Regions from separate parts of the Bradyrhizobium sp. USDA 3397 genome, predicted to be linked through region 2. Evidence: riboswitches for the same ligand, from Rfam matches in the RefSeq annotation. Region 2 holds a riboswitch; the other holds the start of a gene.
The links. A riboswitch is a leader RNA that binds a small molecule or an ion and turns the genes downstream of it on or off. The one in region 2 is predicted to bind S-adenosylmethionine.
Positions count from the first base shown of each region.

Region 1: another riboswitch for S-adenosylmethionine. It lies ahead of ACVWYQ_RS25555 (O-succinylhomoserine sulfhydrylase); the one in region 2 lies ahead of metX (homoserine O-acetyltransferase MetX).

Region 1 covers NZ_JBSSDS010000001.1:5,532,876-5,547,547, forward strand. The annotation lists gene pstB (phosphate ABC transporter ATP-binding protein PstB) at 1-380, shown strand, start outside; gene phoU (phosphate signaling complex protein PhoU) at 392-1,108, shown strand; gene phoB (phosphate regulon transcriptional regulator PhoB) at 1,131-1,838, shown strand; gene ACVWYQ_RS25515 (GcrA family cell cycle regulator) at 2,130-2,642, opposite strand; gene ACVWYQ_RS25520 (acetylornithine transaminase) at 3,103-4,311, shown strand; gene argF (ornithine carbamoyltransferase) at 4,311-5,246, shown strand; gene ACVWYQ_RS25530 (Hsp33 family molecular chaperone) at 5,417-6,424, shown strand; gene apaG (Co2+/Mg2+ efflux protein ApaG) at 6,611-7,003, opposite strand; gene ACVWYQ_RS25540 (OpgC domain-containing protein) at 7,198-8,454, shown strand; gene ACVWYQ_RS25545 (SGNH/GDSL hydrolase family protein) at 8,454-9,233, shown strand; gene ACVWYQ_RS25550 (SGNH/GDSL hydrolase family protein) at 9,246-10,235, shown strand; gene ACVWYQ_RS25555 (O-succinylhomoserine sulfhydrylase) at 10,306-11,493, opposite strand; SAM riboswitch at 11,569-11,648, opposite strand; gene ACVWYQ_RS25560 (2'-deoxycytidine 5'-triphosphate deaminase) at 11,729-12,865, shown strand; gene ACVWYQ_RS25565 (hypothetical protein) at 13,079-14,131, shown strand; gene ACVWYQ_RS25570 (MATE family efflux transporter) at 14,298-14,672, shown strand, end outside.
Region 2 covers NZ_JBSSDS010000001.1:5,709,289-5,723,960, reverse strand. The annotation lists gene ACVWYQ_RS26455 (nuclear transport factor 2 family protein) at 1-264, shown strand, start outside; gene clpB (ATP-dependent chaperone ClpB) at 306-2,945, opposite strand; gene ACVWYQ_RS26445 (MOSC domain-containing protein) at 3,185-3,973, shown strand; gene ACVWYQ_RS26440 (TIGR02594 family protein) at 4,092-4,745, opposite strand; gene ACVWYQ_RS26435 (alpha/beta fold hydrolase) at 4,959-5,822, shown strand; gene metW (methionine biosynthesis protein MetW) at 5,939-6,601, opposite strand; gene metX (homoserine O-acetyltransferase MetX) at 6,604-7,806, opposite strand; SAM riboswitch at 7,901-7,980, opposite strand; gene ACVWYQ_RS26420 (chorismate mutase) at 8,137-8,985, shown strand; gene hisC (histidinol-phosphate transaminase) at 9,019-10,116, shown strand; gene ACVWYQ_RS26410 (prephenate/arogenate dehydrogenase family protein) at 10,113-11,048, shown strand; gene ACVWYQ_RS26405 (DUF2125 domain-containing protein) at 11,165-12,349, opposite strand; gene ACVWYQ_RS26400 (gamma-glutamylcyclotransferase) at 12,460-13,071, shown strand; gene ACVWYQ_RS26395 (lysophospholipid acyltransferase family protein) at 13,169-13,939, opposite strand; gene ACVWYQ_RS26390 (YdcF family protein) at 13,951-14,655, opposite strand.

The sequences.
Region 1 (14,672 bases), 180 kb from region 2:
AGGCGCTGCGCGGCGGCGCGCTGTGGAACGAGGTCAAGGACAAGCTCAATGCCTCCGGCCTGTCGCTCTCCGGCGGCCAGCAGCAGCGCCTCTGCATCGCCCGCACCGTCGCGGTGCGGCCCGAGGTGATCTTGTTCGACGAGCCTTGCTCGGCGCTCGACCCGATCTCGACCGCCAAGGTCGAAGAGCTGATCCAGGAATTGTCCGAGAACTACACGATCGCGATCGTGACCCACAACATGCAGCAGGCGGCGCGCGTCTCCGACAAGACCGCCTTCATGTATCTCGGCGAGTTGATCGAGTTCGATGACACCAGCAAGATCTTCACGTCGCCGAGCGATCGGCGCACGCAGGATTACATCACCGGCCGGTTCGGCTGAGGAGACGGAACATGGGTTCTGAACATACCGTAAAGGCCTTCGACAGCGATCTTCAGGAGCTCACCCGCCTGGTCGCCGAGATGGGCGGCATCGCCGAACGCATGATCGTCGATTCCGTCGACGCGCTGATCCGCCGCGACGTCGCGCTCGGCCAGCGCGTCGTCACGACCGACGCCGAGCTCGACGCGCTGCAGAAGCGCATCGAGGAGCGCGCCGTTCTCACCATCGCCCGCCGCCAGCCGATGGCCGTCGACCTGCGCGAGATCGTCGGCGCCATGCGCGTTGCGACCGATCTCGAGCGCATCGGCGATCTCGCCAAGAACATGGGCAAGCGCGTCGCGGCGCTGGAGACGGATTTCCATCCGCTCAAGCTGTTCCGCGGCCTGGAGCACATGACCGACCTCGTGCAGCAGCAGGTCAAGTCGGTGCTGGACGCCTATGCCGCGCACGACCTGCCGGCGGCGATGGCAGTGTGGAAGGGCGACGAGGAAGTCGACGCCATCTGCACCTCGCTGTTCCGCGAGCTCCTCACCTACATGATGGAGGATCCGCGCAACATCTCGTTCTGCATCCACCTGATGTTCTGTGCCAAGAACATCGAGCGGATCGGCGATCACGCCACCAACATCGCCGAGACCGTGTTCTACATGATCGAGGGCCAGGCGATCACCGACAAGCGGCCGAAGGGCGACATGACGACCTTCGCCACGACGGTGCCGAACACCTGACGACTTAAGGAGCGACGACAACATGGGCGCACGCATTATGGTGGTTGAGGACGAGGAAGCTCTCACCGAGCTTCTTCGCTACAACCTCGAAGGCGACGGCTATGACGTCGAGACGGTGATGCGCGGCGATGACGCCGACACCCGCCTCAAGGAGCACATTCCCGATCTGATCGTGCTCGACTGGATGCTGCCGGGCCTGTCGGGCATCGAGCTGTGCCGGCGGCTTCGGACCCGCCCCGAGACCAAGCAGCTGCCGATCATCATGCTCACCGCGCGCGGCGAGGAGAGCGAGCGGGTGCGCGGGCTTGCGACCGGCGCGGATGATTACATCGTCAAGCCGTTCTCGGTGCCGGAGCTGCTTGCGCGCGTGAAGGGTCTGCTCAGGCGTGCGAGTCCCGAGCGCCTCGCCACCGTGCTCGCCTATGGCGATATCGAGCTCGACCGCGACAAGCGCCGCGTGGCGCGCTCAGGCCGGCCGATCGATCTCGGCCCGACCGAATATCGCCTGCTGGAGTTCTTCCTGGAGCATCCCGGCCGCGTGTTCTCGCGCGAGCAGCTGCTCGACAGCGTCTGGGGCCGCGACATTTACATCGACGAGCGCACCGTCGACGTCCATATCGGCCGCCTGCGCAAGCTGCTCAATCTCGGCCGCGAGCAGGACCCGATCCGCACCGTCCGCGGCGCCGGCTACGCGCTGGACGATCGCTTTGCGAAGGCTGAGCAGACATAAAGCGCCAGCGACAGCTGGTTTGGCGAACTGCGGCGCCGATCTCGACCGTCATCCCGGGGCGCGCGCAGCGCGAGCCCGGGATCTCAGCGCGAGCGCTCGCGCTCGCCGCGATCAACGATAGTACGTGGTCTGGCGAAGACTCGCAGTAACCATCTCGCGCAATCACCGCGCCCTGTGGTTATGGATCCCCGCTCCCCGTGCGCAATCGCGCACTAGGCGGGGATGACACCGAATAATTGGAGCCGTCATCGTGTGACGGCTGCTGTCCTGGCAATCAATGAAATCGCGAGCTCACCGCGTGCCCGGCTTCGGTGCTGCGCGACGGCGGTCCGCTGCGGGCTGATAGGCCACGCGCGAATGCTGGGCGCAGTAGGGCAGGCCTGAGAGCGCCTTGCCGCCGCAGAAGAAGAAATCCGGGCTCGATGGATCGCCGACCGGCCAGTGGCAGGTCGCCTCGTTCAATTCCAGCAGCGACAGCCGCTGGCTCATCGGCACCACGTTGTCGTAGGTAACCGGCTCGGCTTCCAACTCGACCTCGAAGGCCTGCGCCAGCGCGGTGTTGCCGCGCGCGACGGGGCGGGTCACCCGCATCATGTGCTGCGCGGGCCGTGCCTTGCGCGGCCGCGGCGCTGCCGATGAAGGGCTCTTGGCGCGGCCGGACAGGCCGAGCCGGTGCACCTTGCCGATCACGGCATTGCGGGTCACATTGCCGAGCTCCGCCGCGATCTGGCTGGCCGAAAGTCCGGCCTCCCAGAGCTTCTTCAGCTGCTCGACGCGATCATCGGACCAGGTCAAAACCGTCATTGCACCCTTTCCCTCGCTGCGCGCCTGCCATCCTGGGGCCTTCGCAGCGAATGCTTTAGCCTTGAAAAACCCGTGCCGTCAGAATCCCTTAAGGCTCGCCGGGCGCGCTCAAGACGCCCGAACGTTTACGCCGGTACATGAGGACTTCTGGGATCAGAACTGCTGCACGAGATGTCGTATCTGACAGTCCAAACGCTACAATATGGCGTGACTCCCGCGCAAGAGTCCGCCGACTCGCTTCCACATGTTCCGTGGTGAAAAACCCGCAAAATCGGCACCGCAAGACTACGGAATCAGCGTTTCGCGAGGCTTTCCGGGCGGCATTGACACCCGTCTTGCCAGGCATAAGATAGTGCCACGTGCCGCCCTTAAAAGGCGGCACGTTTCGTTTTCCGGGGCCGGTCGATGGTGCGTCGCGCAATGCATGCCCTCACACCGTCCGCAACATTCAAGTGACGTCATGACTAACAGCGCAGCGCCGCATTTGCTCCCCGTTTTCGCCAGGGCCGACCTCGGTTTCGAGCGCGGCGAAGGCTGCTGGCTGATCGCGACCAACGGCGATCGCTATCTCGATTTCACCTCGGGCGTCGCGGTGAATGCGCTCGGCCATGTCCATCCCGCGCTGGTCAAGGCGTTGCAGGAGCAGGCGACCAAGCTCTGGCACATGTCGAACCTGTTCCAGAGCCCTGACGGCGAGAAGCTCGCAAGCCGCCTCTGCAATGAGAGCTTTGCGGACTTCGTGTTCTTCTGCAATTCCGGCGCCGAGGCGCTGGAAGGCGTGATCAAGCTGGTGCGTCACCATCACTTCTCCAAGGGGCATCCGGAGCGTTACCGCATGATCACCTTCGAGGGTGCCTTCCATGGCCGCACGCTGGCGACGCTCGCCGCCACCGGCTCTGCGAAATATCTCGAGGGCTTCGGCCCGCCGATGGATGGCTTCGACCAGGTGCCGCATGGTGATCTGGAGGCTGTGAAGAAAGCGATCGGTCCGCACACCGCCGGCATTCTCATCGAGCCGATCCAGGGCGAGGGTGGCGTTCGTTCTGCACCTCACGCCTTCCTGAGGGCGCTGCGCGAGCTCTGCAACGAGCGCGGCCTGTTGCTCGCCTTCGACGAGGTGCAGACCGGCATGGGCCGCACGGGCGAGCTCTTTGCCTACAAGCGCACCGGCGTCACACCGGACGTGATGTCGCTCGCCAAGGCGCTCGGCGGCGGCTTTCCGATCGGCGCGGTGCTGGCGACCGCGGATGCGGCCGCCGGCATGGGGCCCGGCTCGCACGGCTCGACCTTCGGCGGCAATCCGATCGCGATCTCGGCTGCCAACGCCGTGCTCGACGTCATGCTCAAGCCCGGCTTCTTCGACCACGTGCAGAAGATGTCGCTGCTGCTCAAGCAGAAGCTCGCCTCCGTGATCGATCGTCACCCTGATGTCGTCAGCGAGGTTCGCGGCGAGGGCCTGCTGATCGGCATCAAGGCCGTGGTGCCTTCGGGCGATCTCGTCGCGGCGCTGCGCGCCGAAAAGCTGCTCACCGTCGGGGCCGGCGACAATGTCGTGCGCTTCCTGCCGCCCCTGATCGTCACCGAAGCGGAGATCGAGGACAGCGTCGGGCGGTTAGAGCGGGCCTGCGCTGCGATCTCCTCCAGCCAGACCAAGCGGGCGGCAAGCTGATGAGCACGACGCCCAACAAAGCTCCCAAGCACTTCCTGGACATCAACGAGCTGCCGCTGTCGGAGCTCAAGAGCATGCTCGCCGCCTCTTCCGCCATGAAGGCGAAGCAGAAGGCGCAACAGCCGGTCAGGCCGCTCGAGGGCAAGACGCTGGCGATGATCTTCGAGCGTCCCTCGACCCGCACCCGCGTCTCGTTCGACGTCGGCATGCGCCAGCTCGGCGGCGAGGCGATCATGCTCACCGGCGCCGAGATGCAGCTCGGCCGCGGCGAGACCATCGCCGACACCGCGCGGGTGCTGTCGCGCTATGTCGACGCCATCATGATCCGCATCCTCAACCACGATGCGCTGCTGGAGCTCGCGGCCAACGCCACCGTGCCCGTCATCAACGGCCTGACGCGGCGTTCGCATCCCTGCCAGGTGATGGCCGACCTCATGACCTATGAGGAACATCGCGGCCCGATCGAGGGCAAGACGGTGGCCTGGACCGGCGACGACAACAACGTGCTGGCGTCCTGGGCCCATGCCGCCGAGCGCTTCAAATTCCAGCTCAATGTCGCAACGCCGCCGGAGCTCGCACCGAAAAAGGCCATGCGCGACTGGATCAAGGCGACGAGCGCGCCGATCGTGCTCGGCACCGATCCCGAGGCCGCCGTGCGCGGCGCCGATTGCGTCGTCACCGACACCTGGGTGTCGATGGGCGACAAGGAGGGCGAGCACCGCCACAACGTCCTCAAGCCCTACCAGGTCAATGCCAAGCTGATGTCGCTGGCAAAGGCGGACGCATTGTTCATGCATTGCCTCCCGGCCCATCGCGGCGAGGAGGTCACCGATGAGGTGATCGACGGGCCGCAATCGGTCGTGTTCGACGAGGCCGAAAACCGCCTGCACGCGCAGAAGGGCATCTTGGCCTGGTGCTTCGACGCGGTGAAGTAACCTTCTTGTAGCCCGGATGAAGCGCAGCGAAATCCGGGGTTCTCAACGCGTGGAAAGACCCCCCGGATTGCGCTGCGCTCCATCCGGGCTACGCAGCTCGTCGTTCCGCGGACGACGGAATGCGGGCGTGCCTCTTTCAATTTGCATCGAACGACCCCAGATAAAGCGCCATGGTTTCCCAATCTCCTGACATGAAAACCGGGCCTGAAGGCCCGGTTCGCGCGCCATCATCGGTTCCGATCGATGACGCCGTGCTGCCTTACGAGGTCGACGCGCTCGACGTGCGCGGGCGCCTGGTGCGGCTTGGTCCTGCGCTCGACGACATCCTCACCAAGCACGACTATCCCGCAGCCGTGGGCAAGCTGCTCGGCGAGGCCATCGTGCTGACGACGCTGCTTGGATCGGCGCTGAAATTCGAGGGCCGCTTCATTCTTCAGGCCCAGACCGACGGTCCGGTGTCGTTCCTGGTCGTCGACTACAAGGCCCCGGACCGCCTGCGCGCCTATGCGCGCTTCGACGCCTCGCGCCTGGGCACGACCAAGGATTCCGGCACGCTGCTCGGCCGCGGCCATCTCGCCATGACCATCGACCAGGGCCCCGACATGAGCCGTTACCAGGGCCTGGTTGCGCTCGACGGCGGCAGCCTGGAAGACGCCGCCCACGAATATTTCATGCGCTCCGAGCAGATCCCGACGCGCGTGCGCCTCGCGGTCGGCGAGGAGTGGCGCTCGAGCGACGGCGGCAAGCATCGCTGGCGCGCCGGCGGCATGCTGATGCAATTTCTGCCCAAGGCGCCGGAGCGCGCGCGGCAGGCGGACTTGCATCCCGGCGATGCGCCCGACGGCACCGAGGTGCACAGCGTCACTGAGGACGATGCCTGGGTCGAGGCCCGCTCGCTGATCGAGACCGTCGAGGACGTCGAGCTGATCGATCCCGAACTCTCCGGCGAGCGGCTGCTCTACCGCCTCTTCCACGAGCGCGGCGTGCGCGTGTTCAATCCGCAGGTGCTCGAGGCGCGGTGCTCCTGCTCGCGCGATGCGGTCGCCGCGATGCTCAAGAGCTTCTCGCACGACGATCGCGCCGCCATGGTCAAGGACGACAAGGTCGTGGTCACCTGCGAGTTCTGCTCGTCGGTGTACCAGTTCACGCCGCACGAAGCGGGCGTCGAGGACGCGTAAGCCTACCCGCGTCGCTGCACTCAATGACGAGTGGAGCAGTGCCACACGCGCGGTGTCATCGCCCGACTTGATCGGGCGATCCAGTACTCCGAGACGATGCTGATCGAAACGAGAGGCCGTGGCGTACTGGATGCCCCGGTCAAGCCGGGGCATGACAGTTGTGAGTGTTACGGCGAACTCGCCTCCCTAATTCAACACCCGCTTGTTGTCGGGGCTGTCCAGCGAAAATGTCGGCACGTCGATCTCGAAACGCTCGCCGGTTTCGCTGACCATCTGGTAGCGGCCGGTCATGAAGCCCGAGGCGGTCGAGAGCGGCACGCCGGAGGTGTATTCGAAGCGCTCGCCGGGGGCCAGGATCGGCTGTTCGCCGACCACGCCTTCGCCCTTCACCTCCTGCTGGCGGCCGGAGGCATCGGTGATGATCCAGTGCCGCGTCTTGAGCTGCACGGTCTCCTCGCCCGAATTGGTGATGACGATGGTGTAGGACCAGAAGTAGCGCGAGCGGTCGGCCGACGATTGCTCCGGAACAAAGTTCGGCTCGACGGTCACTTCGATCTGGCGGGTCACGGCGCGGTACATGGCTGTCATCATACCGAAATCCGCCCCGGGAACCAAACCCCCGCGGCGCCTTGGCGACATCGTCCCGCCAGAATTGGCGGGAAAGCACACCACCGAGGGAGACACCCTGATGTGATCCGGACGCTTTGCGAGACGACAGCCGGACCATTACACTGCTTCAATGTCGCGATTTGCGGAAGGGTTTCCAGGCCCCGATGACCATTGCCGACCAAGTGACGGGATCGACCATCGCAGGAACCGCGGGCGCCAAGCCCGCAGGGACCAAGGCGCGCGCCGCAGCGCCGGCCATCACGCTGCCCGCCATCGGCGAGCGCGAGCTCCGACTCGATCTGTTCCGCGGGCTCGCGCTATGGCTGATCTTCATCGACCATCTGCCGCCCAGTCTGCTGACCTGGTTCACGATCCGCAATTACGGCCTCAGCGACGCCACCGAAATTTTCATCTTCATCTCCGGCTACACCGCCGCCTTCGTCTATGGCCGGGCCATGCTGGAGAGCGGCGTTCTCATCGCCACCGCGCGCATCCTGCGCCGGGTCTGGCAGATCTACGTCGCCCACGTCTTCCTGTTCACGATCTTCCTCGCCGAGATCTCCTATGTCGCGACCAGGTTCGAGAACCCGCTCTACACCGAAGAGATGGGCATCATGGACTTCCTCAAGCAGCCCGACGTCGTCATCGTGCAGGCGCTGCTGCTGCGCTTCCGTCCCGTCAACATGGACGTGCTGCCGCTCTACATCGTGCTGATGCTGGCGCTGCCTCTGATCCTGTGGTCGATGAAATGGCGGCCGGACGTCACGCTCGGGCTGTCGGTCCTGCTCTACGCGGTGACCTGGGAGTACGACCTTTACCTGTCGGCCTATCCGAACGGCTTCTGGGCCTTCAATCCTTTCGCCTGGCAATTGTTGTTCGTGTTCGGTGCCTGGTGCGCGCTCGGAGGTGCGCGTCGCATGTCGGGCATCCTGGCCTCGCCCGTGACGATGTGGATCTCGATCGCCTATCTCATCGCGGCGTTCTACGTGACCTTGACCTGGTACGTGCCCCAGCTCTCCCAGTTCATGCCGAAGCAGATCGAACAATGGATGTATCCGATCGACAAGACCGACCTCGACGTGCTGCGCTTCGCGCACTTCCTGGCGCTGGCGGCGCTGACCGTACGCTTCCTGCCCCGCGATTGGCCGGGCTTGAAATCGCGCTGGCTACGACCATTGATTCTATGTGGTCAGCATTCGCTCGAGATCTTCTGCCTCGGCGTCTTCCTGGCCTTTGCCGGCCATTTCGTCCTCGCCGAAATCTCCGGCGGGCCGGTGATGCATGCGTTGATTAGCCTCTCCGGAATCCTGATCATGTGGGGAGTTGCGTGGATCATTTCGTGGTACAAGCGTGTGGCTGACAAGAGCGGTGCGAAAACCAAGAACGCCGTCGGCAACGCCGATCTGGCGGGAGGGGGCTGATGAAGGCGAAGGTTCTCCTGAGCCTGGTCCTGCTGTGCGGTAACCTCGCCGCGCCCACGGCGCGCGCGGGCGATGCCGCGTCTGCCGCATCCCCTGTGCCTGCGGCCTGCGAATTGCCGTCCTATCTGCTGACCAGTGAAAGCCAGCTGCCCAAGGTCGCCGAGGCGATCAAGGCCGGCAAACCGCTCGACATCCTGGTGATCGGCAGCCGCTCGACCACGATTCCGTCGTCGGAGAGCAGCTCCTATCCGGCGCGCATGGAGGCGATCCTCAAGGAGAAGCTGCCGCCCTCCGAGCCGGTGCACGTCTCCGTAGAAATACAGAGCAAGAAAACGGCAGAGGAGACCGCGTCCACCTTCGTTAAGCTGATGGAAGCAAAAACGCCTACTTTGGTCATCTGGCAGACCGGGACCGTGGATGCTATCCGATCCATCGATCCCGACGAATTTCGTAGCGCGGTGACCGACGGGGTTGTTGCGCTGCAAAAGGCAGGGGCGGACGTCGTCTTGATGAATTTGCAATATAGCCCGCGCACCGAGACCATGATCTCGGCGCAGCCTTTTCTCGATAATATGCGCGTCGTGGCACAGGAGCACGACATCCCGCTGTTCGATCGTTTCGCGATCATGCGGCAGTGGAATGAACAGGGCCAGTTCGACCTGTTCAACCCGTCCCGCGGGCCTGAGCTGGCGAAACAGGTCCATGATTGCCTCGGCCGGGCGTTGGCACAGTTCGTGATTGACGCTGCTCATCTGGAGCCGGCCCAGCAGCAAAATTGAGGTCTAGCGTTAATGAGTTCTCTCCGCCCTTTTTGCCTGACGTCATGGTTGGCCGTGCCTGCAACAGCAGTGCTGTTGTTGCTGACGCCCGCCTCGCATGCGCAGACGCCGGCTGCACAGCCGGCGACCCCCGCACCCGCCCAGTCGCCTGATCCCGCGCCCGCAGCGCCGTCCCAGACCACCGTCGCCGCGAGGTCGCCCGAGCAGCGCGGCGTCACCTCGCGCGCCATCGACAAGGTGAAGGAGGTCGCGAAGTCCGCCGCCGACATCTTCAGCCGGGTGCCCTGCCTGCCGCCGAAGGGCGGCTCCAAGGCGATGGGCTCGCTGCCGCATGTCGCGAGCAAGCTGGCCGCCGGCCAGCCCGTCGTCATCGTCGCGTTCGGCTCGTCGTCGACTCAAGGGTTCGGCGCGAGCTCGCCGGAGTTCAATTACCCCAATCGTCTCGCCGCGCAGCTGCGCCGGCACTATCCGACCGCCGACATCAGCGTCATCAATGCGGGCGTCGGCGGCGAGGACGCCCCCGAGATGATGAAGCGTCTGCAGACGCAGGTGATCGACAGGCATCCGGATCTCGTGATCTGGCAGGTCGGCACCAACGCCGTGCTGCGCAATCTCGATCCCGGCGAGACCGTCAAGCTGGTGGAGGACGGCATCAACCGCATTCAGGCCGCCGGCGGCACCGACATCGTGCTGGTCGATCCGCAATATTCGCCGGCCGTCAACCAGCGCAAGGAGAGCGCCGGCAAGATGATCAAGCTGCTCGGCAACGTCGCCGAGCTCCGCAAGGTCGGTATCTTCCCCCGCTTCGAGGTGATGCGCGACTGGCACGAGAACCAGTCGATCCCGGTCGAGAGCTTCGTCATCGCCGACGGCCTGCACATGAACGATTGGGGCTATGCCTGCTTCGCCCAGCTGCTCGGGGACGACATCATCCGCTCCGTCGGCCAGATCAAGCTCGGTGTGAGCGTGCCCGCCGATGTGAGAACGTACCGGCCGATGTAGAGGCGAGTAGGGAATGGCGAGTAGCGAATAGGGCTGGGTCCATTTGCCACTCACTATTCGCCATTCGCCCTCACGCCTTCTCCAGCGCCGCGGTGAGATCCTCGATCAGGTCATCCGCGTGCTCCAGCCCCGCCGAGAAGCGGATGAAGCCCTCGCTGATGCCGAGCGCGGCGCGGTCTTCCGGCTTGAGGCGCTGATGCGTCGTGGTCGCCGGATGCGTGACGAGGCTCTTGGCGTCGCCGAGATTGTTGGAGATCTTGGCGAGCTTCAATTCGTTGAGCACACGGAACGCCGCCGCCTTGCCGCCCTTCACCTCGAAGCCGACCAGCGTCGAGCCGCCGCGCATCTGCTTCTTCACCAGCGCCGCCTGCGGATGATCGGCGCGGCCGGGATAGACCAGTCGCGAGATCTTGGGATGGCTCGCCAGCACCTCGGCGACGCGCGCGGCCGTGTCGGTCTGCGCGCGCACGCGCACGCCCAGCGTCTCCAGTCCCTTGAGCAGGACCCAGGCATTGAACGGCGAGATCGACGGGCCGGTCTGGCGCATGAAATTGTGGATGTGCTCGGCGATGAAGGCTTCGGAGGACAGGATGATGCCGCCGAGACAGCGGCCCTGGCCGTCGATGTGCTTGGTTGCGGAGTAGACGACGACGTCGGCGCCGAGCGCGAGCGGGCTCTGCCAGATCGGGGTTGCAAACACGTTGTCGACGACGAGCCGCGCGCCGCCCTTGTGCGCGATCTCGGCAATCGAGGGAATGTCGAGCACGTCCAGCGTCGGGTTGGTGGGGCTCTCCAGGAAGAACGTCTTGGTGTTGGGCCTCAGCGCCCGTTGCCACTGGTCGAGATCGAGCCCGTCGACCAGCGTGGCCTCAATGCCGTAGCGCGGCAACAGGTCCTGGATGACGTAGAGGCAGGAGCCGAACAGCGCACGGGAGGCGACCACGTGATCGCCGGCCTTGAGCGGCGCCAGGATCGCGGTCGTCACCGCCGCCATGCCGGTTGCCGCCGAGCGCGCGGCCTCGGCGCCCTCGAGCTCGATCATGCGGCGCTCGAACATTGCAATCGTCGGGTTGGAATAGCGCGAATAGATGAAGCCGGGATCCTCGCCCTTGAAGCGCGCCTCGCACTCCTCCGCGCTGGCGTAGACATAGCCTTGCGTCAGGAACAGCGCCTCCGAGGTCTCCCCATATTGCGAGCGCAGGGTGCCGGAATGGACCAGGCGGGTTTCGGGGCGGTAGGCAGCAGACGACTTCGACATAGGACCCTCTCCGACATGACCGTCGAGGCAAAACGGTCACAAAAAAACCGGCCTGGATATCTCCACGGGCCGGGATCACAGAGGTCCCCGGCCTGTTTAGCGACTTATTTAACGTGGCTGCAAGCCGGCCGGCTCAAATCACCACGGGATAAGTGATGCTCATATTCCGCAATGCCCTTTCCGTCAAGGCGTCCATCGGATAGCCGTAAAAGACTTGTATTTCCGGCATGGCCGGATGCATTCGACCCCTGATGAGGACCCCCGGTTGACGTTCACGGTCGCCGCCGACGCCAATGGTATCCTGCCCGACCGCACGATCGCGGCGATGGCGGAAGAAGGTCTCATCCTGCCCGCCTACGACTTCGTCGAGAGCCAGATCCAGCCGGCGAGCCTCGATCTGCGCCTTGGCGACATCGCCTATCGGGTCCGCGCCAGCTTCCTCCCCGGGCCCGGTGCCACCGTGGCCGAGCGCATCGACGAGCTGAAGCTGCACGAGTTTAGCCTCGCCGACGGCGCGGTGCTCGAGACCAACTGCGTCTACATCGTGCCGCTGCTCGAGAGCCTCGCGCTGCCGCCCGAGATCGTCGCTGCCGCCAATCCGAAGAGCTCGACCGGCCGGCTCGACGTCTTCACCCGCGTGATCGCCGACGGCACCCGTCGCTTCGACATGATCGGCGCCGGCTATCACGGCCCGCTCTATGCCGAGATCAGCCCGAAGACGTTTCCGGTGCTGGTGCGCGAGGGCTCGCGTCTCAGCCAGGTGCGCTTCCGCACCGGCGATGCCATCCTCAATGCCGACGAGCTCGATGCGCTGCACGCCAGCGAACGTCTCGTCGACATCGACGATGCGGATCTTTCCGGCGGCGTTGCCGTCTCGGTCGATCTCTCCGGCGAGAAGGCGAGCGGCTTCGTCGGCTATCGCGCCAAGCGCCACACCGGCGTCGTCGATGTCGACCGCCGCGCGGGCTACGCGGTGGAGGATTTCTGGGAGCCGATTTCGGCGCGCCCCGATGGCAGCCTGATCCTCGACCCCGGCGAGTTCTACATCCTCGCCTCCAAGGAAGCGGTGCAGGTGCCGCCCGACTACGCCGCGGAAATGGTGCCGTTCGACCCCCTGGTCGGCGAGTTCCGCGTGCACTATGCCGGCTTCTTCGATCCCGGCTTCGGCTATGCCGGCGCAGGCGGGCTGGGATCGCGCGCCGTGCTGGAGGTACGCTCGCGCGAGGTGCCGTTCATCCTCGAGCACGGCCAGATCGTCGGCCGCCTCGTCTACGAAAAGATGCTGGCCCGCCCCGACGCCATGTACGGCCAGCGCATCGGTTCCAACTACCAGGCGCAAGGCCTGAAGCTCAGCAAGCATTTCAGGGTGTAGTGCTAACCTCACCCACCGCTGTCATTCCCCGCGGAGGCGGGGAATCCAGTACGCCGCGGCCTCTCGATTCAAGCATGACCATCTCGGAGTACTCGATCGCCCGTCCCAGTGCGCAATGGCGCACAAGGCGGGCGATGACACCGAGATCGCGTCTGGTTGCGTCACCCGATCCGCGATGACACACTCCCGCAAAACAACAAGCCGGGAGCGAACATGACCACCGCACCAGACCTCGCGCAGGAAGCGCAATGGAAGCGCTGGCGTGCGATCGCCGATCTCTATCACGCCTGTTTCACCGGGCTGATCCTCACAATCGTCACGCGCCGCGGCACGGCGGATGCGGCAGAATTCGTCTTCCGCGTGTTCCGTCGCCAGCAGCAGGAACGCTTCCTGCCGGGGCTCAAAAAGCTCGGGATCGACCATCTGCCGCCGGCGGTCGCGGCTGCGCAATACCACTATCTCTCCAACTGGATCGGCGGCGTGCACGTCGAATACATGTATGAGAGCGACACCAAAGCCTGGATCCGCTATCCGCCGCCGCGCTGGATCTGGAAGGGCACCGCGATCTGCGGCATCCCCGGCGAGGTCTCCCGCGCCATGCTGCGCGGCTGGCACGCCAACAATGGCGCGGCTCTCGGCGATCTCAGGCTCGGCTTCGTCTGCACCAAGCAGAGCGTCGACGGTCAGGACGGGCTCGAAGGCTATTATCATCTCTACGACCATCCGCTCGAGCTTGACCAGCGCCTCGTGTTCGCGCGCCACCTCGAAGCACCTTTGTTCGATGCGAAGACGGCGCCCGCATTGCCGGTCGCGAGCTGGCCAAAACCGCGGCTGGAAAAGGCCTATCGCAATTACGCGATGGAATATGTCCGCACCGCCGCGCCCGTGATGGTGCAGCTGTTCGGCCCGGAGGATGCCGGCTATCTGCTGCACCTCACCGGCAAGCTGATCGGCATGCAATATTTCGACGAGGTCGCCGCGGCGCTGGCGACGACCCGCGGCGGCGCGCGAGAATTCGCATTGTTCCTGAACGCGATGCTCGCTGCGCAGGATGATGCGGCCGAGATGACGCAATCGGAAGGCACGTTCGAGATCCGGCAGCAGAGCTGGAAGCTGATGGACGACATCGCCGACTACCACCGCGCCTGCGCGAAGGTGCTGGAGGGATTGTTCGAGGGTCTCGCCGCAGGCTGCGGCCGGCATATCGGCGTGCAGATGCGCACCGCGGTAGGCGGCCGTCCGCCGCTGGTGTGGACGATCGAGTAATTCCACCGCTTGAAATGCGCTGCCGCAGGGCACGCCTGCATCAGGCGCAGGCGGAAGCACCGCGCGCCGTGCTAACACGCTTCAGCTGCGCCATTCGCGCGAACGAATCCATTGGCACACCAAGTGATTGCTGCGCTGCAAATGGCGCTTGCGCCCGGGAGAGGACATGTCCGACATCGCCGAAATCCCGGTCGATGAGCAAGAGCGCCCGCTGCCGCCGCCTCCGCCGCCGATCAGAAGCGCGCTGACCGACGGGCCGATCCTGCGCACGCTGCTCTCGCTCGCTTGGCCGAACGTGATCGGCCTGTCGGCCGGCATCTGCGTCGTCATCGCCGAGACCTCCTATGTCGGCCGGCTCGGCGTCGAGGCGCTGGCGGCGATGGCGCTGGTGTTTCCGACGATCATTCTGACGATGACGATGTCCGGCGGCGCCATGGGCGGCGCGGTGGCCTCGGCCATCGCGCGTGCGCTCGGCGCCGGGGACCGCGAGCGCGCCGGCATCCTGGCCGTGCACGCGATGCTGATCGGCATCAGCTTCGGC
Region 2 (14,672 bases):
GCCGGCACTCACCACGGCAAGGCGGCCGCGCTTGCCACTCTGGCCGAGGTCGCACGCCGCTCCAACCGAAAACTTCTCGGCATCGATGACGTGATGGCCGGGCCGCGGCGCGGCGCCATTCTCGCACGGGAATCATTCAGCCGGGACGGTCGCACGGCTGAATTGGAACGATTGCTGGTCTATGCCGTGCGTGAAGGCCTGCTGAGCGAATGCTGGGTCTACGACCGCGATCAGGCAGTGGTGGACGCGTTCTTAGCGGATTGAAAACGCCCTCCGCGAGTTTGGCGCGGAGGGCGTGTATTTCATCAGTTCAGCTTCCGTTTAGGCACCGGTGCCTCGAACTGGGTGATCTCCGCGGTCTGCGGCGCCTTGCCGTTGAAGGTCAGCACATTGCCTTCGGACGAGATCGCGACATTGTCGCCGTCCCTGACATCGCCGGCCAGGATCATCTCGGCGAGCGGATCCTGGAGGTAGCGCTGGATCACCCGCTTCAAAGGCCTTGCGCCGTAGGCGGGATCCCAGCCCTTGGCGGCGAGCCAGTCGCGGCCGGCGGCATCGAGGCTCAGCACGATCTTGCGATCGGTCAGGAGCTTCTGCAGGCGTGCGAACTGGATCTCGACGATGCGGCCCATCTCGCTGCGCTGCAGCCGGTGGAACAGGATGATCTCGTCGACGCGGTTGAGGAATTCGGGCCGGAAGTGCGCCCGCACCATTCCCATCACCTGCTCACGCACTGCCGCGGTGTCCTCGCCCTCCGGCTGGTTCACCAGATATTCCGAACCGAGGTTCGAGGTCATGATGATCAGCGTGTTGCGGAAGTCGACGGTGCGGCCCTGGCCGTCGGTCAGGCGGCCGTCGTCGAGCACCTGCAACAGCACGTTGAAGACGTCAGGATGCGCCTTCTCGATCTCGTCGAACAGCACGACCTGATAGGGCCGGCGCCGCACCGCTTCGGTGAGCGCGCCGCCCTCGTCATAGCCGACATAGCCGGGAGGCGCGCCGATCAGCCGCGAGACCGAGTGCTTCTCCATGTATTCGGACATGTCGAGGCGGACCATCGCGGTCTCGTCGTTGAACAGGTACTCCGCGAGAGCCTTGGTCAGCTCGGTCTTGCCGACGCCGGTCGGCCCTAAGAACATGAACGAGCCGGTGGGGCGGTTCGGGTCCTGCAGGCCCGCGCGCGAGCGGCGCACGGCGGTCGCGACAGCACGCACGGCTTCGGCCTGGCCGACGACGCGCTTGCCGAGCTGCTCCTCCATCTTCAGGAGCTTCTCCTTCTCGCCTTCCAGCATCTTGTCGACGGGCACGCCGGTCCAGCGCGAGACCACCTGCGCGATGTGGTTGGCGGTAACAGCCTCCTCCATCATCTCGCCGGCATTCTCCTTGGCTTCGATCTCGGCAAGCTGCTTCTCGAGCTGCGGGATCCGCCCATAGGCCAGCTCGCCGGCCTTCTGGAATTCGCCGCGCCGCTGCGCGTTGGCGAGCTCGACACGCAAGCCGTCGAGCTCGGCCTTCAGCTTCTGGGCGTCGGAGAGCTTGTTCTTCTCCGCGCTCCAGCGCGCCGTCAGCGCCGCCGACTTCTCCTCGAGCTCGGCGAGGTCCTTCTCCAGGGTCTGGAGCCGGGACTTGGAGCCGGGATCGCTCTCCTTCTTCAGCGCCTCCTGCTCGATCTTGAGGCGGATGATCTCGCGGTCGAGCGAATCCAGCTCTTCCGGCTTGGAATCGACCTGCATCTTCAGCCGCGCCGCGGCCTCGTCCATGAGGTCGATCGCCTTGTCAGGCAGGAAGCGGTCGGTGATGTAGCGGTTGGACAGCGTCGTCGCCGCAACAAGCGCGGAATCGGTGATCCGCACGCCGTGATGCTGCTCATACTTGTCCTTCAGCCCGCGCAGGATCGAGATGGTGTCCTCGACCGAGGGCTCGCTGACGAAGATCGGCTGGAACCGCCGGGCCAGCGCGGCGTCCTTCTCGACGTGCTTCTGGTACTCGTCAAGCGTGGTCGCGCCGATGCAGTGCAGCTCGCCGCGCGCGAGCGCCGGCTTGAGCAGGTTGGAGGCGTCCATCGCGCCATCGCCCTTGCCGGCGCCGATCAGCGTGTGCATCTCGTCGATGAACAGGATGAAGGTGCCCTCGCTGCCGGTCACTTCCTGCAGCACGGCCTTCAGCCGCTCCTCGAACTCGCCGCGGTATTTTGCGCCGGCGATCAGTGCGCCCAAGTCGAGCGACAGCAGCTTCTTGTCCTTCAGGCTCTCCGGCACGTCGCCGTTGACGATGCGCAGCGCGAGGCCTTCGGCGATGGCGGTCTTGCCGACCCCGGGCTCGCCGATCAGGACGGGATTGTTCTTGGTCCTGCGCGAGAGCACTTGAATCGTACGGCGGATCTCCTCGTCGCGGCCGATGACCGGGTCTAGCTTGCCGTCGCGCGCGGCCTGGGTCAGGTCGCGGGCATATTTCTTCAGCGCGTCATAAGCGTTCTCGGCGGTCGCAGAGTCGGCCGTGCGACCCTTGCGCAGCGCCTCGATCGCGGCGTTGAGGTTTTGCGGCGTGACGCCGCCCTTATTGAGGATGGTGCCGGCCTCGCTGGTCTTCTCCAGCGTCAGGCCGAGCAGCAGCCGCTCGACGGTGACGAAGCTGTCGCCGGCCTTCTCGCCGGCCTTTTCGGCCGCATCGAAAGTGCGGGCCAGCTCGGGCGCGAGATAGATCTGCCCGGCACCGCCGCCGGAGACCTTCGGCACCTTGTTGAGGGCGTCCTCGGTCGCCTTCAGGATTGCACGGGAATTGCCGCCAGCGCGGTCGATCAGACCGGCGGCGAGCCCTTCATTGTCGTCCAAGAGGACCTTCAGCACATGCAGGGTTGAGAACTGCTGGTGCCCCTCGCGCATCGCGAGCGACTGCGCGGACTGGATGAAGCCCCTGGAGCGTTCGGTATACTTCTCGATATTCATCTTTTCTGTCCCTCGGCCTGCCCTCGGGGCCCTCTAAGGCACCCCAAACGGCATCTTCATTGGGTTTCCAATTACCGCATTGACGTTTCTCAACCGGTAACGGTCGTCTTTTGCCGGCGTTGCCGCCGGCCTGGGCCAGATGTGGGAAGCAGGCTGCGGATCCGAAAGAGGCAACTTCACGATTTCGTGCGCGCGGGAGCGGGCTTGGCGCTGGCAGGCCGAATCCCTTAAGTAGCGGCATGACAGCCAACCATACCGCCGAGATCACCGGCCTCTACCGCTATCCCATCAAGGGCCTGACGCCGGAACGCCTCTCGCACGTTCCTTTGCGGGTCGGTCAGACCCTGCCGGCCGACCGCCGCTACGCCATCGAGAACGGCCCGAGCGGGTTCAACCCCGAGGCGCCCGAATGGAAGCCGAAAATCCAGTTTCTGATGCTGGCGCGCAATGAGCGGCTGGCCGAGCTCGACAGCCGGTTCGACGACGAAACCAACGTGCTGACCATCCGCAAGAACGGCCAGATCGTCGCCAGCGGCGATCTCGAGACCGTCGCCGGGCGCGCCGCCATCGAGGCCTATTTCATGGAGAACTTTCAGCCCGAGTTGAAGGGCCCGCCCAAAATTCTCTCCGGCCGCGACCACAGCTTCTCCGACGTCGCCCGCAAGGTCGTCTCCATCATCAATCTCGACAGCGTCCGCGCCATCGAGACCATGCTCGGCGGCGTCGCCGTGCACCCGATGCGCTTCCGCGCCAATCTCTACGTGAAAGGCTGGCCGGCCTGGTCGGAGCTCGACCTCGTCGGCCAGACGCTCGCGATCGGACAGGCCCGGCTGAAGGTGATCAAGCGCATCGTCCGTTGCCCGGCCACCAATGTCGACCCCGAGACCGCCAAGCGCGATCTCGAAATTCCGCCCACGCTCTCGCGCCGTCTCGGCCATATGGACTGCGGCATCTATGCCGAGGTGATCGCCGACGGTGACGTCGGCGTCGGCGATGTGGTGGCGGTGGAAGAGCCGAAGCTCATCTAAGCTGCCGTAGGGTGGGCAAAGGCGCTCTTGCGCCGTGCCCACCATCTCGCCGGGCGAAGGGAAGTGGTGGGCACGCTTCGCTTTGCCCACCCTACGAGATCGTCGCTACAGCTCACCGTCAGTTCGGCATCACATACGCATAGATCTTGCCGCGCGAGACCGGGGCTTCGCGGACGCGGTTGCCGTTGTTGCCGGAGATCATGATCGGATTACCCTGCGCGTCGATGCCGGTGATGATGCCGACATGACCGCCGCGGCGGCCGCGCGACATCACGGCGATGGCACCGACCTGCGGACCGGACACACGCGTGCCGTAGCGCGCGAACGAGCTCGCCATGTCGGAGCCGGTGCCTCGATGGCCGGTATGCTCCAGCACCATGTTCATGAACCGCGCGCACCATAGGCGGCCGCGCCCGGTCGGATTGCCGCCGATATAGCGGCGCGCCTCGGAGACGAGACCCGATCCTCCGCTGAAGCCTCCGTTCATGCCGGCACCGCTGGCATTGGCATTCGGATCATAGCTCGCCTGGGTGTCGGCGAAGCCGCTTGCCTGCAATTGCGCCGCGCTGCGCTCGAAGCGCGAACTGCGGGCATGATGGCCATAGTGACGGTGGTGATGATGTCTGGCGTGATGCACGTAACCGTGCCGCTCTGCGCTATGACGATGATACGGCCGTGCCGAGGCCGGAGAAACGAACACGGCGAACGCCGCGAAGAACAGCGCCAGCGCGACAACACAACGCGACAGGCGAGACGCAAACAACTCGAACATTCTTCATCCTTCTTGACACCCCCACTTCCCGCCTGCCCGTGCAATGGCCGACATCCGTTTGGCCGTTAAGCCGCCCGATGTGGCGAGAAAAAGACGCAACGCCCGCGAATGGCTGCAATGATTTTGTGTTCGTGCTCGGCGCTGCTGCCGCATTGCCGACAACAGAATTAACTGCGATCCTCGAACACGGCTTGAAACAGAGGGAAACGGTTAATGCCCCACGCCACGACCAGGGACGGCATCCGCATCTATTTCGAGGAGGCGGGCCAGGGAACGCCGATAATTTTTCTGCACGAATTCGCGGCCGACTACACCAATTGGGAGCCGCAGATGCGCTACTTCTCGCGCGGCCATCGTTGCATCACATATTCGGCGCGCGGCTACACGCCATCGGACGTGCCTGACGGCGAGGTCTACACCTACACGCACTTCTACACCGATGCGCTTTCCGTGCTCGATCATCTCGGCATCGAGCGCGCGCATCTCGTCGGTCTTTCGATGGGCGCCTATTCCTCGTTGCAGATCGGGTTGAACGCGCCGCAGCGCGCACTGTCGATGACGCTCGCCGGCGTCGGCTCCGGCTCGGAGCTCGAGAACCTGGAGGCCTGGCGCACGCAGTGCCGCGCCAATGCCGAGCAGTTCGAGACGCTGGGCTCCGCCGAGGTCGCAAAAGTCACGCGCGAGGCGCCGAGCCGGATTCCGTTCCTGGTGAAGGATCCACGCGGGCATGCCGATTTCTACGCCGCACTGGCGCGGCACGATGCCAAGGGATCGGCGCGCACCATGCGCGGATTCCAGGGCGGCCGTCCCTCGATCTACACGATGACGGACGCGATCAGAGGCGTGGCAACACCCGCGCTGATCATCTGCGGCGACGAGGACGAGCCGTGCGTGGGCGCCAGCCTGTTCCTGAAGAAGCACCTGCCCGCGGCGGGGCTCGCGATGTTTCCGAAGTCCGGCCACGTGCTGAACCTGGAGGAGCCCGCGCTGTTCAATGAGAATGTCGAGCGGTTCGTGACGCTGGTGGAAGCAGGACGTTGGCCGGTGCGGGACCCGCGGTCGCTGGCTCCCCACTAGCTGTCATTCCGCGATGCGCCGAAGGCGCAGGCCCGGAATCCATCGGCTGCAGGCGCTGTTGGACGATGGATTCCGGGCTCGATGCTTCGCATCGCCCCGGAATGACGGAGAGAGGGCTATTTCCCCCCGCCGCGGCTGAGCAAGAACACCGCCTGCTCGCCGAACATGTTCCACACCCACCAGGGCAGGTTCAGCGGCACCGGGCGGCCGTAGAGATCGAGCGCGACCGAGCGCTCCATCTTGACGTTGATCTCGTCGCAGAGCTGCACGAAATCCTTGATGGTGCAGAAATGGATGTTGGCGGTGTCGTACCAGGTTGCCGGCAGATTCTCCGTGCGCGGCATGTGGCCGCCGATCAGGAGCTGGAGCCGCATCTTCCAGAACCCGAAATTCGGGAACGAGACGATGGCGCGGCGGCCGATGCGCAGCAGGTTCTCCAGCACGACCTTCGGCTGCCGCGTCGCTTGCAGCGTCTGCGACAGGATCACGTAGTCGAAGGCATCGTCGGGATAGTTGACGAGATCGGTGTCGGCATCCCCCTGCACCACCGCAAGCCCCTTGGCGACGCAGCGGTTGACGCCCTCGCGCGACAATTCGATGCCGCGGCCGTCGATGCCGCGGGTCTCCAGCAGCTGCAGCAGATCGCCGTCGCCGCAGCCGACGTCGAGCACCTTCGAGCCCGGCTTGACCATCTCGGCGACCAGCAGATGATCGGCGCGATAATCACCGGACGGCCTGGCCGCAACGCCGTCGAGCGGCAACACTTCCTGCACGGACATCGCTATCGGTCCTCGAGGTTGAGCCCGCGGGCCTTGCCTGCCGATTGCAGGAAGGCCCGGGAGATGTCGAAGAATTCGGGCACGTCGAGCAGGAATGCGTCGTGGCCGCGATCGGTCTCGATCTCGGCAAACGACACCCGGGCGCTCGAGGCATTCAGCGCGTGCACCAGTGCGCGCGATTCCGAGGTCGGAAACAGCCAGTCGCTGGTGAAGGAGACCACGCAGAAGCGGGTTTTGATGTCGGCGAAGGCCTTGGCCAGCACGCCGCCGTGATCGGCGGCGATGTCGAAATAGTCCATCGCGCGCGTCAGATACAGATAGGAATTGGCGTCGAAGCGCTCGACAAAGGACGAGCCCTGGTAACGCAGGTAGCTTTCGACCTGGAAATCGGCGTCGAACGAGAAGGTCGGCAGCTCGCGGTCCTGCATGCGCCGGCCGAATTTGCGGTGCAGCGCCGCATCCGAGAGATAGGTGATGTGCGCCGCCATCCGCGCCACCGCGAGCCCGCGATGCGGATGGATGCCGCGATCGGCATAGCCGCCACCGTGCCAGTCGGGGTCGGCCATCACGGCTTGTCGGCCGAGCTCGTGGAAGGCGATGTTCTGCGCCGAGTGCCGCGTCGCGCAGGCAATCGCCAGCGCGGAGTACACGCGCTGCGGATAGGCCGCGGTCCATTGCAGCACCTGCATGCCGCCCATCGAGCCGCCGACGACGGCAAACAGCGAGTCGATGCCGAGCCGGTCGATCAGCATCGCCTGCGCGCGCACCATGTCCGGAATGGTGATGACGGGGAAGTCGAGGCCCCAGACCTTGCCGGTGGCGGGATTGATCGACGCCGGCCCGGTCGAACCCATGCAGCCGCCGATCACGTTGGAGCAGATGATGAAGTAGTGCTTGGGATCGATGGGGCGGCCGGGGCCGACCAGCGTCTCCCACCAGCCGGGCTTGCCGGTGACCGGATGGACGTTGGCGACATGCTGGTCGCCGGTCAGCGCATGACAGATCAGCACGGCGTTGGAGCGATCGGCGTTGAGCTCGCCATAGGTCTGGTAGGCGATCTGGAACGGGGAGAGATCGACGCCGCAATCGAGCCGCAGCGGCTGCTCAGTGCCGAAATGCGCAACCAGCGAGCTTGGATGATCCACCTCGTGCGATCGCTCATCGGCGCTGATCGCAGGACTCGGTATCGACTTGACGCTACCCATCTCGGACATCGACCTCGTTTGCGACTGGCTGCTCGACCGCGCCGCTGACATCAGGCCATGAAAAACCCGGCCTGAACGAAAGGTTCGGCCGGGATCGGAAGCGTCCCCGGCCTGTTTAGCGAGTTTTTTAACGTGGCTGCAAGCCGGCCGGCTCAAATGACCACGGAACGGGCAAAAGCTACCGTCTTGGTCGGTTTTCGTCAAGTCGCGGCCCGGATCGGCCCAATTCGCCTCCGCCGCATCGCCCGCAAAGCACGTCATTTCTCTTTGCTTTCGCCGTCCCGACTGCCTAATCAGGACATCCCCCATCGGAACGATCGACGACCAGACATGTCCCAACGTCCGCCCGCGCCACCATCGTTGCAGGAACTGCGCAAGGAGATCGACGCGATCGACGAGGGCATGCATCGCCTCCTCATGCAGCGCGGCGAGATCATCGACCGCCTGATCCAGGTGAAGCAGACCCAGGAGGTCGGCTCGGCGTTCCGGCCTGCGCGCGAGGCTTCCATGATGCGCGAACTCGTGCAGCGTCATCGCGGCATCCTGCCGCTCGACACCGTCGAGAGCATCTGGCGCGTCATCATCTCGACCTTCACTTACGTACAGGCGCCGTTCTCGGTGCATGCCGACATCTCGGCCAGCGAGGCGGCGATGCGCGATTCCGTGCGCTTCAATTTCGGCTTCACCGTGCCTTACGTCGCGCATTTCAGCGCGCAGGCCGCGGTCGAGGCGGTGGCGAAATCCAAGGGTGATCTGGCAATGGTCTCGGCCACCTCGAGCCGCACGCCGTGGTGGCTGGAGCTGGAGGCGGACGGCGCGCCGAAGATCATCGCGCGAATGCCCTTCATCGAGCGCGCCGACCATCCTGCCGCGCTGCCGGTGTTTGCGATCTCGCGCGTCGCCGACAGCGCCCTGGTGACGGAGGTCGAGACCTTCAGCGTCCGCGTCTCGGGATGGAACGCCGAAGTCGCCCGCGCGCTGTCGCCGCTCGCCGAGATCGTGGCGGTGCCCGATACCGCCTTCGACGGCGCGGCGCTCCTGGTCTCAGTCACCGGCGCGACCAGCATCGACAAGATCAGGGCTGCCCTGATCGAGGCGGGGGCCTCGGTGCGCTCTGTGGCCCTCGTCGGCAGCCACGCAACGCGCTATACGGTGCCCCCGACCGGGCCGAAATCGTAAATCGCGAGCAGCCCAGCCTATCCGGAGTCCAAGATGTCCCGCCCCGTGCCGAATCCCGGCATTCTCGATATTGCGCCCTACACGCCCGGCAAGAGCCCGGTGCCGGAGCCGGGCCGCAAGGTGTTCAAGCTCTCCGCCAACGAGACGCCGTTCGGGCCCTCGCCCAAGGCGATCGAGGCCTTCAAGCGCGTGGCGGATCATCTGGAGGACTATCCGGAAGGCACCTCGCGCGTGCTGCGCGAGGCGATCGGCCGCTCGTTCGGGCTCGATCCCAACCGCATCATCTGCGGCGCCGGCTCGGACGAGATCCTCAACCTGCTCGCGCACACCTATCTCAGCCAGGGCGACGAGGCGATCTCCACCACGCACGGCTTCCTGGTCTACCCGATCGCGACGATGGCGGTCGGCGCCAGGAACGTCATCGCCCAGGAGACCAACCTCACTGCTGACGTCGACGCCATCCTGAAGGCGGTGACGCCGAAGACGAAGCTGGTCTGGCTCGCCAACCCCAACAACCCGACCGGCACCTATCTGCCGTTCGACGAGGTCAAGCGGCTGCGCGCCGGCCTGCCCTCGCACGTGCTGCTGGTGCTGGACGCCGCCTATTGCGATTACGTCTCGCGCAACGACTATGAGATGGGGATCGAGCTCGTCGCCACCACCGAGAACACGGTGGTGACGCACACTTTCTCCAAGATCCACGGTCTTGCCGCGCTGCGCATCGGCTGGATGTTCGGGCCCGAGCACGTCATCGACGCGGTCAACCGCATCCGCGGTCCCTTCAACGTGTCGACGCCGGCGATGTATGCCGCGGTCGCCGCGATCGAGGATACCGCGCATCAGGCGATGTCGAAGCAGTTCACCGAGACCTGGCGCAACTGGCTCACCGAGGAGATCGGCAAGCTCGGGCTGAAGGTGACGCCGAGCGTCGCCAATTTCGTGCTGATCCATTTCCCGACCGACAAGGGCAGGACCGCCGATGACGCCGACGCCTTCCTGACCAAGCGGGGGCTCGTGCTGCGCGGCTTGAAGAATTACGGCCTGCCGCATGCGCTGCGCATGACCATCGGCACCGAGGAGGCCAACCGCCTCGTGGTCGAGGGCTTGCGCGACTTCATGGCGGGCAAATGAGCGCGCAGGCGCACTTCCAGCGCGTCGCGCTGATCGGCTTCGGCCTGATCGGCGGCTCGATTGCCCGCGCTGCGAAGCTCCAGGGGCTGGTCGGTGAAATCGTAACCACCGCACGCTCGGAGAAGACACGCGCGCGTGTCGCCGAGCTCGGCATCGTCGATCAAGTGGTGACGACCAATGCGGAGGCGGTGAAGGACGCCGATCTCGTCATCCTCTGCATTCCCGTCGGCGCCTGCGGACCCGTGGCGCAGGAGATCGCGCCGCATCTCAAGTCGGGTGCGATCGTCTCCGACGTCGGCTCGGTCAAGGGCGCGGTGGTCAGGGACATGGCGCCGCATCTGCCGAGCGGCATTCATTTCGTGCCGGCGCATCCGGTGGCGGGCACCGAGCATTCCGGCCCGGATTCCGGCTTTGCCGAGCTCTTCATCAACCGCTGGTGCATCCTGACCCCGCCTGATGGCACCGACGTAGCGGCCACCGAGCACCTGCGCGCGTTCTGGGCGGCGATGGGCGCCAAGGTCGAGGTGATGACGCCGGATCATCACGACCTCGTGCTCGCCATCACCAGCCACCTGCCGCATCTGATCGCCTACACCATCGTCGGCACCGCCGACGAATTGGCGCAGGTGACGGAATCCGAGGTGATCAAATTCTCCGCCGGCGGTTTTCGCGATTTCACCCGCATCGCGGCGTCCGATCCGACGATGTGGCGTGACGTCTTCCTCGCCAACAAGGAGGCCGTGCTGGAGATGCTCGGCACCTTCACCGAGGATCTGGCAAAACTCACCCGCGCGATCCGCCGCGGCGACGGGGAGGCACTGTTCGACCACTTCACCCGCACCCGCGCCATCCGCCGCGGCATCGTCGAGATCGGCCAGGATTCCGCCGCGCCCGATTTCGGCCGGCCGCATGCGGCGCTGAAGAAGCCGTGAGCCTGTCATTCCGGGGCGCCCGAAGGGCGAGCCCGGAATCCATCAGGCCACAGCACAAGCGGTGAAATGGATTCCGGGTTCGATGCTCGCATCGCCCCGGAATGACGACAGAGCCGTCAATACAGCGGCGGGATCTGGCCGACCTTGACCGGGCCGAGCAGCACCGCGCCGTCGGCGAATTTCAGCGGGAAGCTCCGCGCTTTCTTGCCTTCCAGCGTGCTCTCGGTACCGATCGAATTGATGCCGGCGGCAACGCCCGCATTGGCGTTCTGCTTGATGACCTTGCCGAGGCCCGGCACGGCGCGGTCTAGCGCGCCGAACAGATTGTTGAGGTCCTGCGACTTCACGCCGGGCGCGAGGCGATCGAGCGTTGCCTGCGGCACGCCCTCCTCCAGCATCTTCTCGATGCCGAGCGCCGGGATCACGCGCTCGAGGCCGGTCACCGTCATCTGCAATTCGCCGTCGAGCCGGCCGTTGGGCGACAGGCCGAGCGTGCCGGCCGCGACCGCGATCATCTCGCCCTGCTGAATGCGCGACTGCACGATCTCGATGTGACCGCCGGCGGCCTGGATCTCGCGGAAGCGCTGCGGCCACGGTTTGGGCGTGAGGTCGGAGAGGCCGGTGATCTTGGCGCGGGTGTCCGCCTCGAACGGCTCGGCAAGCAGCGGATGCACGCCCTGAATGCTGCCCTGCGCGACATGCAGCACGGTCTCGATCACGGGACGATCCGGCGATGATCCGTCGGCAAGGCGCCCGTGCAGTTCGATCTGCTTGGCACGCGCCAGCGGCACCTGCACGCTGCCGTCGAGACGGTTGAGGGTGGGATCGTCGAATACGATCGAAGCGCGGTCCGGCACCGCCGGCAGACCCGCCACACTGGCGCGGCCCTTGCTCCAATTCACGGTGAAGGTGTTTTGCGTAATGCCGTCGATCAGCGTGGCGGGCGCTGCGAATTCGGCGATGATGCGCTTGGGGTCGTAGACCTGGGCCACGACCAGGATGTTGTCGAGCTTGGCCGTGAACGGCGTCTTGCTCGCGTTCTGCGAGACCAAGGCGACGCTGGCGCCTGAGCACTGGACCTCGAAGCGGAACGGGAAGCCGGCGATCGAGCGCTTGGCACAATCATAGATGCGGCCGGCCTTGGCCTCCTGCGCCCGCCAGGCGTCGGCGACGATTTCGGCCTGCCAAGCCGCATAGAACCAGAAGCAGGTCCAGCCGACGGCGAGGACCAGGACGAGAACGGGGGCGATGAAAAGGCCCCAGCGGGAGCGGCGGCCAGTGGCAACGGTCATATTGGACATGCGGCGACCCTTTGACGCCAGATTCAGGCAAATGTAAGCGGGGCGGGCCTGCGACGAAAGGCGCAGAAATCGCTTCGCTTGGGCGCAGGGTTCTGGTAGCCGTCCCCGAAATGTCCGAAATCACCCTCCCCTCCGTCACCACAGCCAAGGACGACCTCTGGGTGTTCGGCTACGGCTCGCTGATGTGGCGGCCGGGCTTCGACTTCGAGGAGCGCGTCCCGGCGCGGCTGGTCGGCGAGCACCGCGCGCTCTGCGTCTATTCCTTCGTGCATCGCGGCACGCCGGAGAAGCCGGGCCTGGTGCTCGGACTCGACCGCGGCGGCGCCTGCCGCGGCATCGCCTTCCGGGTCGCCGAGAAGAACCGTGCCGAAGTGGTCGCATATTTGCGCGCACGCGAGCAGGTCACCTCGGTCTATCGCGAGGTGATGCGCTCGGTGTGGCTGGAGAACGACGCGCGCCAGCGCGTCGCCGCGCTCGCCTACGTCGTCGACCGCGGCCATGTGCAATATGCCGGCCGCCTCTCGCTCGCCGAGCAGCACCGCCATGTCGTCCAGGGCCACGGCCAGTCCGGCGCCAACCGCGACTACGTCACCGCGACGGTGAAGGCGATCGAGGCCGAAGGCTTTCGCGACACGCAGCTGCATCAGCTTGCATTGATGCTGCATGGTGATGCGCATTCGCTGCACGCGGCGGCTCGGGACCAGGATCGGGAAAGCCGCTAAAACATGATCCGGAAAAGTGCGAAGCGGTTTTCCGGAAAGATCATGCGTAAACAACAACCCAAAGCGCGATGATGATTCATCCCAATCTCATCGCGCTTTAGCCGGTCGGCGCGTAGCTCGGCGCCGAGCCGATCAACTGCTCCTGCTCTTTTCGCCCCGCTTCGACGAGGCGGGCGGTCGCGTCCTCGATCGCCGTTTGCACGCGCGCGAGAAATTCGTCCTTCGGCAGTCCCGGTGGCAGCGGTTCGAGAAACTCCACCACCAGCGTGCCCGGATAGCGCATGAAGGTGCGGCGCGGCCAGAACAGGCCGGAATTGAGCGCCACCGGCAGGCACAGCACGCCGCAGGAGGAATAGATCTGCGCGAAGCCGGTCTTGTAGTTGGGCGGCGCGCCGGGCGCGCGGCGCGTGCCTTCTGGAAAGATCACGAGTTGCTTTCCACTGCGCACCGCCTCGCGCGCGCGCCGCGTCATGTCGAGCAGCGCCTTCACGCCGGCATTGCGGTCGATCGCGATCATCCCGGTCTTGACCAGGAACTGGCCGAACACCGGGATCTGCATCAGCTGGCGCTTGAGGATGAAGATTGGCCGGTTGAAGAAGCCCGGCAGCACGAAGGTCTCCCAGAACGACTGATGCTTGGCCACGATCAGCAGCGGTCCTGTCGGGATCTTCTCCACCCCGCGGAATTCCACCTTGATGTTGCAGACCACGCGCATCAGGACCAGCGTGGCCTTGGCCCACCATTGCGCCACCGTCAGCATGGCGCGCGGCGGCAATGCAAAGGTCGGCAGCGCAACGATCGCCAGACAGACCAGCACGGCGTAGAACAGCACGTTGAACACGAGCGATCGCAGGAAAATCAGGAACATCGATGGTCCGATCAATTGGCCTGCGCGGTGGCGGGCCGCTTCGGTTGCTGACCTGCAGGCTGCTCCGACATCTCGGGCCAAAGGTCAATCCCGAAATCCTCCAGTCGCACCCTGAGCTCGGCCGCAACGTACTTGACGTATTCGGACAGGAGCAGCCGCAGCGTCGAGCCCGAGATCCACCACGGCTCCTCGCGCCATTTTTCGCCGACCACCGCGAACGGGATCAGCGTCGTCCGCGGCATCGCATGCGAGAATTCCACCAGCGCGCGCGGCATGTGATAGTTCGAGGTGACCACGATCAGAGACGTAAATCGGCGTCCCTCGGCCCAGCGCCGCGCCTCCGCTGCGTTGCCGCGGGTCGTGAGCGCGGTGCGGTCGAGGTCGACGCAGCAGGTCATGAAGGACTGATTCTCCGGCAAGGTGCGGGAGATGTCGTTCGCCGTCGAGGTCGGATGCACGCCGGAAATCAGGAGCCGCCTGCCGTAGCCGGCAGCCAGCAGCTCCATCGCGTCCGATACCCGCGAGGAGCCGCCGGTCAGCACCACGATGCCGTCCGCCTTGCGATCGGGTACCTTCTCAGCCCCGCGCAATTGCGCCAGGAACGCAATGAAGCCCGTTGCCGCGCCGACGAAGGCGAGCGCGATCGTCGACACGATTGCCGCGCGCAGCCAGCCGCGAGGCAGTTTCGGCGATCGATCGTCGGTCGGCGAGCTCATGCGATGTCGGTGATCCC